DNA from 2 places in the Mesorhizobium sp. B2-4-19 genome. Region 1 is predicted to be linked to the other one. Evidence: predicted binding sites of a transcription regulator. Region 1 holds the regulator's gene; the other holds the start of a gene.
The links. Region 1 encodes PhoB, which activates phosphate uptake and scavenging genes when phosphate is short. Its sites were predicted from a motif close to TGTCATNNANCTGTCAT; they were not measured.
Positions count from the first base shown of each region.

Region 1 (3,977 bases):
GCTTCGCAATAAATAAATGACAGCACCGGCCGCTTCTGCCAGTATTTGACCGTGTCGCCGGCAGCGTTCGAGGAGGCCGGAAGAACCGCGGCGACCGGGAGGATGTGAAAAAACATGTCGGTCGGAATCCGCCACGACGATCTGCGCCGGCGCAACCGGGCGATGGTGATCGCGGCCGTGCGCCAGGCTGGCCGGCCCTCACGCACCGAGATCGCCGCGACCACCGGCCTCAGCCATTCGACCATATCGGCGATTTCCTCCGACCTGATCGGCGAAGGCATCCTGGCCGAGGGCAAGCCGAGCGAGGCCGGCGCGCTGAAACGCGGCAGGCCGCAGGTCGGGCTCGGCCTCAATCCGGAGGCCGCGGCTGTGATGACCGTGGTGCTGTCGCTGAATTTCCTGTCGGTCGCAGTCATCGACTATGCCGGCCAGGTGATATCGGAAGAACAGCGCCGGCTGGACACGCTGACCATGTCGCGCGAGGCGCTGATCGGCGAATGCGTGGCCATCGTAAGGCGGCGCCTCGAGGATCCCGACATTGACGTGCGCAGCGTCGCCCGCATCGCGCTGGCGATCCAGGGCATCACCGATACCGAGGCCCGGGCGATGCTGTGGTCGCCGATCACGCCGCAGACCGACATCGCCTTCGCCGACATACTCGAAGCCGAGTTCGGCATCCCCGCCACCATGGAAAACGACTGCAACATGATGGCGGTGGCGCTGCGCAGGCGCGATCCCGAGCGCTACCGCGACGACTTCATCGCCATCCTGCTTTCGCACGGCATCGGCATGGGGCTGGTGCTGAAGGGCGAGCTGTTCACCGGCACCCATTCCTCGGGCGGCGAGTTCGGCCACATGATCCATCGGCCCGGCGGCGCGCTCTGCCGCTGCGGACGGCGCGGCTGTGTCGAGGCCTATGCCGGCAATTACGCCATCTGGCGCAATGCCAGGCAGCTCAGCGAGGACACCGAGCCTGTGGCCGATGTCAGCGACGCGCAGATGCGGGCGCTGGCCACGACGGCACGGGAACGGGACGGGCCCGAGCGCGAAGCCTATCGCAAGGCCGGCGAGGCGCTGGGTTACGGCCTCGGCAGCCTGTTCGCGCTGATCGATCCCGCGCCCGTCGCCATGGTCGGCGTCAGCGCCGCCGCCTTCGACCTGATCGAGCCGGCATTGCGCGAGGCGATCGCCCAGACCGCCGGTGGCCAGCACTCGGAATCGATCTCCTTCGACACCGAACCGAACGAACTGCCGCTGATCCGCGAAGGTTGCGCCATGCGCGCGCTGACCTTCGTCGACCAGGAGATTTTCGCGCCCGGCGTGCAAACGAAAGCAGGCCCCGCCGCGAAGAAAAACGTTGCCTGAGTCAGGTCGTGCTCAATCCTCGCGGATCGCGTAGCCCGCCCCACGGATGGTGCGGATGACATCCGGCATGCGGCCATTGTTGACCGCCTTGCGCAACCGGCCGACATGCACGTCCACGGTGCGCTCGTCGATGTAGATCGTCTCGCCCCAGACATTGTCGAGCAGCTGGCTGCGCGAGAACACGCGGCCGGGATGGCGCATCATGAATTCGAGCAGGCGGAATTCGGTCGGCCCGAGCCGGATCTCGCTCTTCTTGCGGTAGACCCGGTGCGATTCACGGTCGAGCACGATATCGCCGACCTTGAGCACGCTCGACAGCACTTCCGGCTTGGCGCGGCGCAGCAGCGCCTTGACGCGGGCCATGAATTCCGGCGTCGAGAACGGCTTGACCAGATAGTCGTCGGCGCCGGTGGAAAGCCCACGTACACGGTCGCTTTCCTCGCCCCGCGCGGTCAGCATGATGATCGGCAGCCGCTCGGTCTCGGGCCGCATTCGCAACCGCCGGCAGAGTTCGATGCCGGATACCGCCGGCACCATCCAGTCGAGCACGAGGAGGTCGGGCACGTTCTCCTGCAGGCGGATTTCGGCTTCGTCGCCGCGTGTCACCACCTCGACCTGGTAACCCTCCGATTCCAGATTGTAGCGGAGGAGCACGCCGAGCGGCTCCTCGTCCTCCACCACCATGATGCGTGGTGCGATCATCGATTGGTTACCCCTGCGCTCTCAGGCCGCCGGCGCCGACATCGCCGTCTCGTCCTGTTTTGGACGGTTGGCGGGCAGCTGCGTGCCGGTCAGGACATAGTACGCATTCTCGGCGATGTTGGTCACGTGGTCGCCGATGCGTTCGAGATTCTTGGCGCAGAACAACAGATGCGTGCAAGCCGTGATGTTGCGCGGATCTTCCATCATATAGGTCAGCAGTTCGCGGAAGACGGAAGTGTATTTGACGTCGATGCGCTCGTCGTCGGCGCGCAGCTTCGCCAGTGCCGCGGCATCGCGCGCCGCATACTCCTCGATGACGCCCTGCACCTGGATCAGCACCAGCTGCGCCATGGCGTCGATGGAATGCGACAGGTCGCGCGGCGTGGCGCTGAGGCCTACAGTACCGACGCGCTTGGCGATGTTCTTGGCAAGGTCGCCAATGCGTTCGAGGTCGCCGGCCATGCGGATCGAGCCGACGACATGGCGCAGATCGTCGGCCATCGGCTGGCGCTTGGCGATCAGCGTGATGGCGCGGTCGTCGAGCTCGCGCTGGCGCGCATCCATGATGGCGTCGTCGGAGACGACGCGCTGGGCGAGCGCATTGTCGGAGTTCAGCAGCGCCTTGGTGGCGCCGCCGACCATCGAGCCGGCAAGGTCGCCCATGTCGCTGATCAGCCTGCTGATCTGTCCGAGATCCTCGTCGAAGGCTGCGACTGTGTGTTCGGCCATGATCCTGGTCCTCGTATGCGTGCGATCAGCCGAAGCGGCCAGTGATGTAGTCTTGCGTGCGCTTCTCGCGAGGCGACGTGAAGATCTTCTCGGTACGGTCGAATTCGACCAGTTCGCCCAGATACATGAAGGCGGTCTGCTTCGAGACGCGCGCCGCCTGCTGCATGTTGTGGGTGACGATGACGATCGTGTAGTCGGCCTGCAACTCGTCGATCAGTTCCTCGATCTTGGCGGTCGACAGCGGGTCGAGCGCCGAGGCCGGCTCGTCGAGCAGGATGACTTCAGGCTTCACCGCCACGGTGCGGGCGATGCACAGCCGCTGCTGTTGGCCGCCCGACAGGCTAAGGCCGCTGGCATTGAGCTTGTCCTTGACCTCGGTCCACAGTGCCGCGCGCTTGAGCGCCTGCTCGACACGGCCGTCCATCTCGGCCTTGCTGATCTTCTCGTAGAGCCTGACGCCGAAAGCGATGTTCTCGTAGATCGACATCGGGAACGGCGTCGGCTTCTGGAACACCATGCCGATCTTGGTGCGCAGCAGGTTGAGGTCCTGCGAGCGGTCGAGAACGTTCTGGCCGTCGAGCAGCACCTGGCCCTCGGCGGTCTGCTTGGGATAAAGCTCGTAGATGCGGTTGAAGACGCGCAGCAGCGTCGACTTTCCGCAACCCGACGGGCCGATGAAGGCGGTGACGCTGCGCTCGGGCAGCGACAGCGTGATATCCTTCAGCGCCTTCGACTGGCCGTAGTAGAAGTTGAGGTTCTTGACCTCGATCTTGGCCTTGGTCACCGCCTCGGCGGCGATCGTCATGTCTGGAGACAACATCTGGCTCATTTGTCCTCTCTGCGTCCGGTCAGGCTGCGCGCAAGGATGCTGAGCGCGAGAACCGTCAATGTGATTATGAGTGCACCGGTCCAGGCCAGCTGCTGCCATTCCTCATAGGGGCTGAGAGCGAACTGGAAGATGGTGACCGGCAGGCTGGCCATCGGCGCGTTGAGATTGCTCGACCAGAACTGGTTGTTCAGCGCCGTGAAAAGAAGCGGTGCGGTCTCGCCGGAGATGCGGGCGATGGCCAGCAATATGCCGGTGACGATGCCCGAAAGCGCGGCACGATAGGCAACCGAGCGGATGACCACCCAGCGCGGCGCGCCGATCGCGGTGCCGGCTTCGCGCAAGGCGTTGGGCA
Region 1 covers NZ_VFUV01000016.1:84,339-88,315, forward strand. The annotation lists gene FJ546_RS23625 (ROK family protein) at 115-1,365, shown strand; gene phoB (phosphate regulon transcriptional regulator PhoB) at 1,378-2,067, opposite strand; gene phoU (phosphate signaling complex protein PhoU) at 2,089-2,796, opposite strand; gene pstB (phosphate ABC transporter ATP-binding protein PstB) at 2,822-3,625, opposite strand; gene pstA (phosphate ABC transporter permease PstA) at 3,622-3,977, opposite strand, start outside.

Region 2 (3,977 bases), on a different contig from region 1:
GGTCGATGAGGAGATGAGCAGGAACAAGGATCGCATCCAGCCGATGATCGAGCTGTTCAAGGCGGTCAACGCGCCCTGCATCGTCTATGGCGAGGTCGGCCGCTCGATCCAGGGCGACCGCTCGAAGCCGCTGGCCACCAAGCCGAAACTTTCAGGTGACGAGATGAAGGCCTATGCAACGCGCCTGACTGAATTCGGCGAATGGTGCGCCGAACAAGGCATGCCGCTGTCCTACCACCATCACATGGCGGCGGTGGTGGAGACGGAGCCGGAGCTCGACGCCTTCATGCGCCATTCCGGCGAAGGCATTCCTCTGCTGCTCGATGCCGGACATCTGGCCTTTGCCGGCGGCGATGTGCTACGCGCCATCGACAACCACCACAAGCGCATCAGCCATGTGCATGTGAAGGATGTGCGCATGGGTGTGATCGACAAGCTGGACCGCACGAAACAGTCCTTCCTCGACGCCGTGGCGCTCGGTGCCTTCACCGTGCCGGGCGACGGCTCGCTGGACTTCGGCGCCATTGTGCAGCGCTTCGCCGACCATGGTTATGAGGGTTGGTTCGTGGTCGAGGCCGAGCAGGACCCGAAGAAGAACCCGCCGCTCAAGATGGCGCAGGTCGGCCACAAGGAGCTGATGCGGGTGATGACATCCGCCGGCTACACGGTCGAAACCCAGGGTTTTCCGAATGCCTGACGCGACTTCACGGCGAGGCAGGTTGCTGTAGATTGGCCCGATGAAAGATTCCGAGCACCCCTTCTTCCGCCCGTTGTGGCGGCGTGTCGCCGTCGTCGCGGTCTGCGTCATCTGGTCGATCATCGAGTTCGCCACCGGCACGCCATTCTGGGGCACCATCGCGCTCGGCTTCGCCGGCTATGCCGTCTGGCAGTTCTTCTATCTCTACAAGCCCGCCGACGAGAACAAGGCGACGGCCGAGTCCGAACCGAAGGAGTAATCCGATGTCCAAGCTGCTCGTCAAAGCCGACAAGGGCTGTGGCCGCGTTGCCCATGTGACGCCGAAAAGCGCCGGCTGGACTTATGTCGGTTTCGACCTGCATCGGCTGCAATCCGGCGAAAGCGCCTCGGGAAAGACGGAAGACCGCGAGGTCTGCCTGGTCTTCGTCACCGGCAAGGGCACCGCGAAAGTCGACGGCAAGGATCTCGGCCTGCTCGGCGAGCGCATGTCGCCCTTCGTGGGCAAGCCTTGGTCGGTCTATGTGCCGGAGGGATCGGACTGGTCGGTGACGGCTGACACCGATCTCGAACTCGCGGTCTGCTCGGCCCCCGGCCTCGGCGGCGGCCTGCCGGTTCGGGTGATCGGGCCGGACGATCTCGGCCAGGAGGTGCGCGGCAAGGGCACCAACACGCGCTACGTCACCAACATCCTGCCGGAAGGCAAGCCTGCCGATTCGCTGCTGGTGGTCGAGGTCATCACGCCCGGCGGCCACACGTCGAGCTATCCGCCGCACAAGCATGACCAGGACAATCTGCCCGCCGAATCCTATCTCGAGGAGACTTATTACCACCGCCTCAACCCGCCGCAGGGCTTTGCCTTCCAGCGCGTCTACACCGACGCGGACAAGCATGGCCATCGCGCGCTCGACGAAGCCATGGCGATCGAGGATGGCGATGTCGTGCTGGTGCCCAAGGGGTATCACCCCTGCGCGGCCTGCCATGGCTACGACCTCTACTACCTCAACGTCATGGCCGGGCCGAGACGGACGTGGAAATTCCACAATGCGCCCGAGCACGAATGGTTGATGAAGGCCTGACCGGTCCGAGATTCCTCCCCAACCTATTGGTCCAGCTCGGAAAAATCGTCGGCTAAGGACTTATGGGGTCGATTTGCCTTCGAAAACCCTGCAAAGCTTCGTCAATCCGTCATGGAAATCACCTATGGCAGCGGGTCTAGTGCATGTCGCCCAGAAGTGTCTAGCGGTTTTGGGGGCGACGATATGCACCCAACGAAGACTTAAAGCGCGCGTCGCGGCGCGCTTTAACGAGGACCTCTCATGCGATATGCCATCTACTTCACCCCCCGGCAGGACGAACCGCTGGCGCGGATCGCCGCCAATTGGCTGGGCCGTGACCCGTTCGGCGCGGCGACAGCGCCGGTTGAAGCCGTGGCCGATTTGTCGGCGGCGGAAGTTGCCTTCCACACCGCCTCGGCCCGCCGCTATGGCTTCCACGCGACGCTGAAGGCACCCTTCCGCCTGGCCGCCAACGAGACCGAGACTTCGCTGCGCGCTGGGCTCGACCATTTTGCCGAAGCGACGCCCGTTGTGACGATCCCGCGTCTCGTCGTCAGCCAGATCGACAGTTTCTTCGCGCTGGTGCCGGAGGGACCGCTGCCGCCGCTCAACCGTTTCGCCGACCAGGTGGTGCGCGATTTCGACCGGTTCCGCGCGCCGCTGACCGAGGCCGAGATCGAGCGGCGCAGCCCGGATTCGCTGAAGCCGGCCGAGTTCCGCAATCTCTGCCAATGGGGCTACCCCTATGTCTTCGAGACCTTCCGCTTCCACATGACGCTGTCGGGCCGCGCCGGGCCACAGGAAAGCCCACGTTTGCGCGCAGCAATCGACAGCCTGTTCGCGGATGTACTGCGGCAGCCGGTGGTGGTCGACGCGCTGACGCTGTTTGTCGAACCCGAACCGGGCGCGCCGTTCATGGTGCTTTCGCATCACGCGCTGGGACGCCGCCCGGCAAGAAAAACCGCCTGAACACCCCTGCTCGAAGAACCAAAGGACTGCCCGAAATGACCGCCGAGACCGTTCTTTCCAACGCCCGCATCGTGCTTGCCGACGAGATCGTCGAGGGGTCGCTGGTGCTGCGTGACGGCTTTATCGCCGACATAGATGCCGGCAGCAGCCGCACCAGCGGGAATATGGCCGGCGAGGACATGGGCGGCGACTATGTCATTCCCGGGCTGGTCGAGCTGCACACCGACCACCTGGAAGGCCACTACGCGCCCCGGCCCAAGGTGCGCTGGAACCCAATCGCCGCGGTGCTTGCCCATGACGCGCAGGTGGCGACGGCCGGCATCACCACCGTGCTCGACGCCTTGCGCGTCGGCATGGACGAGGACGCCGACCTGACCTTGGCCGATATTCGCAAGCTGGCCGATGCCATCGAGGACAGCGTCGCGCAGGATCGCCTGCGAGCCGATCACTTCCTGCATCTGCGCTGCGAGGTTTCGGCGCCGGATTGCCTGCAGGCCTTCGCCAATTTCGACCGGGACGACCGGGTCAAGCTGGCTTCGCTGATGGATCATGCGCCCGGCCAGCGTCAGTTCGTCAATCTCGAAACCTATGCCTACTACTACCAGCGCAAGCTGAAGCTGACCGATCGCGACTTCCAATTGTTCTGCGAGAAGCGGATGGCGGAATCGGCGCGCTATTCGGCGCCGAACCGCGCGGTGATCGCGGCTGCCTGCCATGAGCGCGGCATCGTGCTCGCCAGCCATGACGACGCCACTTCGGGCCATGTCGACGAGGCGATCGAGCAGGGCGTGCGCGTTGCCGAGTTCCCGACCACCGAGGAAGCGGCGCGCGCTTCGAAGGCCGCGGGCCTGGGCGTCCTGATGGGTGCGCCGAACGTCATGCGCGGCGCCTCGCATTCGGGCAATGTCTCGGCTCGCACGCTGGCCGGCGACGGCCTGCTCGACATCTTGTCATCAGATTATATTCCTTTCAGCCTGATCCAGTCGGCCTTCTTCCTCGGCGACATGGTCGAAGGCATTTCGCTGCCGCAGGCGGTCGCCATGGTGTCGAAGAACCCGGCTGAGGCCGTTGGCCTGACCGACCGCGGTATCATCGAGCAAGGCCGCCGCGCCGACCTGGTGCGCGTGCGTGTCGATGATCATGTTCCGGTGGTGCGCACCGTCTGGCGGCAAGGGCGCCGGGTCGCATGATGGTGTCGGCCTTGATCGAGCGTGAATTGTCCGCTGAAATGTTCCCTGTCCGTCATGGCGTCTTTG
Region 2 covers NZ_VFUV01000022.1:34,170-38,146, reverse strand. The annotation lists gene iolE (myo-inosose-2 dehydratase) at 1-697, shown strand, start outside; gene FJ546_RS27640 (hypothetical protein) at 738-956, shown strand; gene iolB (5-deoxy-glucuronate isomerase) at 961-1,773, shown strand; gene FJ546_RS27630 (DUF1045 domain-containing protein) at 2,014-2,721, shown strand; gene FJ546_RS27625 (alpha-D-ribose 1-methylphosphonate 5-triphosphate diphosphatase) at 2,757-3,911, shown strand; gene phnN (phosphonate metabolism protein/1,5-bisphosphokinase (PRPP-forming) PhnN) at 3,908-3,977, shown strand, end outside.
Region 2: FJ546_RS27630 (DUF1045 domain-containing protein) is a predicted target of PhoB. The motif match lies at 1,870-1,886, and genes of this name have one in related genera.